2 regions of the Pseudoxanthomonas sp. SE1 genome follow, and region 1 is predicted to be linked to the other one. Evidence: predicted binding sites of a transcription regulator. Region 1 holds the regulator's gene; the other holds the start of a gene.
The links. Region 1 encodes FliA, which starts transcription of late flagellar genes. Its sites were predicted from a motif close to TAAAGTTTNNCNNNCNNNGGCCGATAA; they were not measured.
Positions count from the first base shown of each region.

Region 2: OY559_RS05630 (GGDEF domain-containing protein) is a predicted target of FliA. The motif match lies at 873-899, and genes of this name have one in related genera.

Region 1 covers NZ_CP113783.1:2,396,096-2,398,488, reverse strand. The annotation lists gene OY559_RS11365 (protein phosphatase CheZ) at 1-68, opposite strand, end outside; gene cheY (chemotaxis response regulator CheY) at 68-448, opposite strand; gene OY559_RS11355 (RNA polymerase sigma factor FliA) at 627-1,379, opposite strand; partial or broken gene OY559_RS11350 (MinD/ParA family protein) at 1,376-2,188, opposite strand; gene flhF (flagellar biosynthesis GTPase FlhF) at 2,244-2,393, opposite strand, start outside.
Region 2 covers NZ_CP113783.1:1,231,110-1,233,502, reverse strand. The annotation lists gene tsf (translation elongation factor Ts) at 1-755, shown strand, start outside; gene OY559_RS05630 (GGDEF domain-containing protein) at 976-2,393, shown strand, end outside.

The sequences.
Region 1 (2,393 bases):
TCCAGCGCGTGCTGAAGTTTTTCCACCAGCGCGGCGCGGGCGCCGGCGACATCGACCACGGCGGTCATCAGGCGGCCGCTCCCAGGCGTTCGAAGATCTTGCCCAGCTTCTCTTCCAGCGTCTGGGCGGTGAACGGCTTGATGATGTAGCCATTCACGCCGTTCTGGGCGGCTTCGATGATCTGCTCGCGCTTGGCTTCGGCGGTGACCATCAATACCGGCAGGGTCTTGAAGCGGTCGTCGGCGCGGATGGCCTTCAGCAACTCGATGCCGGTCATGCCGGGCATGTTCCAGTCGGTGACCACGAACTCGAAGCTGCCCTGGGACAGTGCGGTCAACGCGCTGTTGCCGTCCTCGGCCTCGGCGGTATTGGTATAGCCCAGGTCATTGAGCAGGTTCTTGATGATGCGGCGCATGGTGGAAAAGTCGTCCACGATGAGGATGCGCATGTTCTTGTTGGTCACGGGTGCTCCGGTGTTGCGTGGACGGTGCGTCTGGTGGGGGTATCGGCCGGGGCCGGGAAATATTTAGCGGAGGCGACGCCGCTTTGTAGGAGCGCCCTTGGGCGCGATGCTCTTGTTTGGGGGTGACGGCAAAAGCATCGCGCCCCAGGGCGCTCCTACAGCGTCAACCGTCGTCCTCAAGGCCGGCGTCGGCCTTCTCGAACACCTGCAGGCGTCCACGCAGCCGCACCATGGCCTGGCCGTGGATCTGGCAGACGCGCGACTCGCTGACGCCGAGGACGGCGCCGATCTCCTTCAGGTTGAGTTCCTGCTCGTAGTACATCGAGAGGACCAGCTGCTCGCGTTCCGGCAGTTGGCCGATGGACTTGACCAGTTGCTGGCGGAATTCGCTGCGCTCCAGATGCTGCTCCGGCGAGGGACCGCCGGTGCGCGCGGTGTTCGGTTCGCCGTGGTCGTCGATGTGCGACTCCAGGCTCAGGACCTGGCCGCGCGCGGCGTCTTCCATCAGGCGCAGGTATTCGGGCAGCGGCATTTCCATCGCACTCGCCACTTCGGTGGCGATGGCGGCGCGGCCGGTGCGCTGTTCGATCTCGCGCACGGTGGCGGCCGCCTGGCGGGCGCGGCGGTGGACCGAGCGCGGCACCCAGTCGCCGCGACGGATCTCGTCGATCATCGAGCCGCGGATGCGGATGGAGGCGTAAGTCTCGAACGACGCGCCCTGCTCGGCATCGTAGCTGCGCGAGGCTTCCAGCAGGCCGATCATGCCGGCCTGCACCAGGTCGTCGACCTCCACGCTGGCCGGCAGGCGTGCGGCCAGGTGATGGGCGATGCGACGGACCAGGTCGGCGTGCTGGGTGACGAAATCGTTCGCGGTGCTGCGTTGCACCGCGCGGTATTGGGCGGCGGCGGTGTTCATGCGGCGACTCCCCGCTGGATCAGGCGTTCGACGAAGAACTCGACGTTGCCACGCGCTCCCAGCGGCGGCTGCCAGCGCGCGGTCATGCGCGCGATCTCGGCGATGGCGCGTGCCGACGGGCTGCCCGGGTAGGCTTTGACGACGGGTTGCTGGCGCTGCACGGCACGGCGCAGCCAGTCATCCTGCGGCACGGCACCCAGGTAGTGCAGGGCCACGTCGCCGAGGAAGCGCTCGCAGACGCGGGCGAGTTTTTCGTACAGCTTCCGGCCCTCGTTGGGGTCGCGGACCATGTTGGCGATGACGTGCACGCGGTCCAGGCCACGCTCGCGCGCCAGCACCTTGATCAGCGCGTAGGCGTCGGTGATGGAAGCCGGTTCGTCGCAGACCACCACCACGGTGTCCTGCGCGGCCTGGCAGAAGGTCAGCACGCTGTCGGTGATGCCGGCGGCGGTGTCCACCACCATGAAATCCAGTGCGCGCTGCAGCTCGGAGAACACGTTGACGAGGCCCACGTGCTCGGCCGGGGCCAGTTCGGCCATGTGGCGGAAACCCGACGAGGCGGGAACCACCAGCACGCCTTCGGGCCCTTCCAGCAGGACATCCTCCAGTGCGCAACGACCGGCGACCAGGTCGGCGAGGGTGAACTTCGGCGACAGCCCCAGCAGCACGTCCACGTTGGCCAGGCCGAGGTCGGCATCCATCAGCAGCGTGCGCTTGCCCATTTCGGACAGCGACACGGCCAGGTTGACCGACACGTTGGTCTTGCCCACGCCGCCCTTGCCGCCGGTGATGGCGATGACGCGCACGGGATGGAATGCGCCGGGCATCGGCGGCGTGCCGCGGGGATTGGTCTGCAACAGGTGGTCAGGCGACATGGGTGGCCTCGGTCGAGCAGGGTTCGTCGGCTTCGCGGCGCAGCTGGTCCAGCCGCAGCACGAGGTGGGCGCTGTTGGCGCGGTGGAGATCGTGGGGAACGCGCTGGCCGTCGGTCACCCAGGTCATCGGCAACTGGTG
Region 2 (2,393 bases), 1.2 Mb from region 1:
AGTCGGGCCTGGCCAAGGCCGACAAGAAGGCCGACCGCGTCACCGCCGAAGGCCGCGTGGCCGTGGCCCAGGATGGCGGCAAGGCCGTGCTGGTCGAGATCAACTCCGAGACCGACTTCGTCGCCAAGGACGCCAACTTCATCGCCTTCACCGACGCCATCGCGCAGGCTGCGCTGACCTCCGGCGCCGCCGACGTCGAAGCGCTGAAGAGCGCCAAGCTGGCTTCGGGCGAGACCGTCGAGGAAGCCCGCGCCGCCGCCATCGCCAAGCTGGGCGAGAACATGCAGATCCGTCGCCTGGTGTCGATCGACAGCGCCAACAACGTCGCGGCCTACGTGCACGGCGGCAAGATCGGCGTGCTGGTCGAGGTCAAGGGCGGCGATGCCGAACTGGCCCGTGGCCTGGCGATGCACATCGCCGCGATGAATCCGCCGCACAACAAGGCCGCCGACGTGCCGGCCGAGTTCGTCGCGAAGGAAAAGGAAATCGAGCTGGCGAAGATGTCGGACAAGGACAAGGCCAAGCCGGCCGACATCCTGGAGAAGATCATCTCCGGCAAGATCAACAAGATCGTCAACGAAGTGACGCTGTACGGCCAGCCGTACGTGCTGGACAGCGACAAGTCGGTCGAGCAGGTGGTCAAGGCCGCCAGCGCCGACGTGGTCGGCTTCCAGCGCCTGGTGGTCGGCGAAGGCATCGAGAAGGTGGTGGAAGACTACGCCGCCGAAGTCATGAAGCAGGCCGGCCTGGCGTAAGCCTTTCCGCTCCGCTTCGACGGAAAAGCCGCGGGGAACCGCGGCTTTTTTGTTGCCTGCAAAGATCGCGGGGCGGATGCCGCGCTGTGCACGCCACGACCGTTCGTCGAACACGACTCAAGTTTGCACGTCCCGTGCCGAAACTGGTTTCAAACGTGACACTTCGTCGCGCATTGCCGGCATCCTGCCTGCAATTCCCACCTGCGTGGCCCGCACCCGGATGCGTCCCGAACTCGAAGCCCAGTTGCTGAACTGCCGCAACCTGCCCAGCCCGCCCGGCGTTGCAGTGCGGATCATCGAGCTTGCCCAGGATCCCGACGTGGTAATGGCGACGGCCGCCGACACGATCGGCCTGGACGCGGCACTGAGTGCGCGCATGCTGCGCATCGCGAACTCTCCGCTCTACGCCAGCCGCCGCCGGGTGGAAAACCTTTCCCAGGCACTGACGGTGCTGGGCCTCAATGCCACGCTGACCTTGGCACTGGGGTTCTCGCTTGCCCACTGCCGCAGCGGCAGCCACCCGGTCGCGCAGGAACGCGTCTGGCGGCGCAGCGTGATCGCCGCACTGGCCAGTCGCGTACTGGGCCAGCACGCCGGCGTGCGCAAGGCAGAAGAGCTGATGCTGGCCGGCCTGCTGCAGGACATCGGGATGCTGGCCCTGCTGGAAGTCCTCGGCGACGACTATGCGCGGCTGATCGAACGCACCACCGGCAACGCCGAACTGCTGGCGGCCGAGCGCGACTGGCTGGGGTGCGACCACGCCACGATAGGGGGCTGGCTGGCCCGTCAATGGAACCTGCCCGCGCTGCTGAGAGAAGCGATCATCGAGAGCGAAATGTCGGCGTCGGACAGTACGTTCAATGCCTGCGTGGCCGTGTCCGGCCACGTGGCCGACATCTGGCTGGCCGGCATGGACGAGGCACGGACGGAGGAAGCCCATCGCCACGCCGCCATGCAGGCGGCGACGCGGCTCGGGATGGATTACCCGGCATTCCTCGCCACGACAGAGGAAATGCTCGCCGCGTTGCCCGAGGTCTACGCGATGTTCGACGTGCCGCCCGCAGCGCCCGCCCGCATCCAGGCCTTGCTGGACCATGCGCGCGAGCTGCTGGTCGTGCGCAACCTGCGCGAAATCCAGGACGCGGCGCGTGCCCGCAAGGAAGCCAACGAGCACGAAGACCGTGCGCGCCGGCTGGAGGAGGAGGTGCGGCGCGACCCCTTGACTGGCGCGTACAACCGCAGCCAGCTGGAAGAAGTTCTCGAGAAGGAGTTCGACACCGCCACGCGGCATGGCTGGCCGCTGTCGATCGCCTTCATCGACCTGGACGACTTCAAGCAGGTCAATGATCGCTGGGGGCACCTGGTCGGCGATGAAGTGCTGCGCAATTTCGCCAAGGCGCTGATGCGCCAGGTGCGCAGCAGCGACATCGTCGCCCGCTACGGTGGCGAGGAGTTCCTGGTGGTGTTGCCCGGCATCGGCGAAGAGGCTGCCGCCCAGGTCGTGCGGCGCATCCTGTCGGAAGTGGCCGACGTCGCGATGGCCGATGTCGACGGAAAGCCACTGCACATCACCTTCTCCGCAGGCCTGGCGACCCAGGGCGCACTGGAACAGTTCCGTCACGTCGACGACCTGCTCCG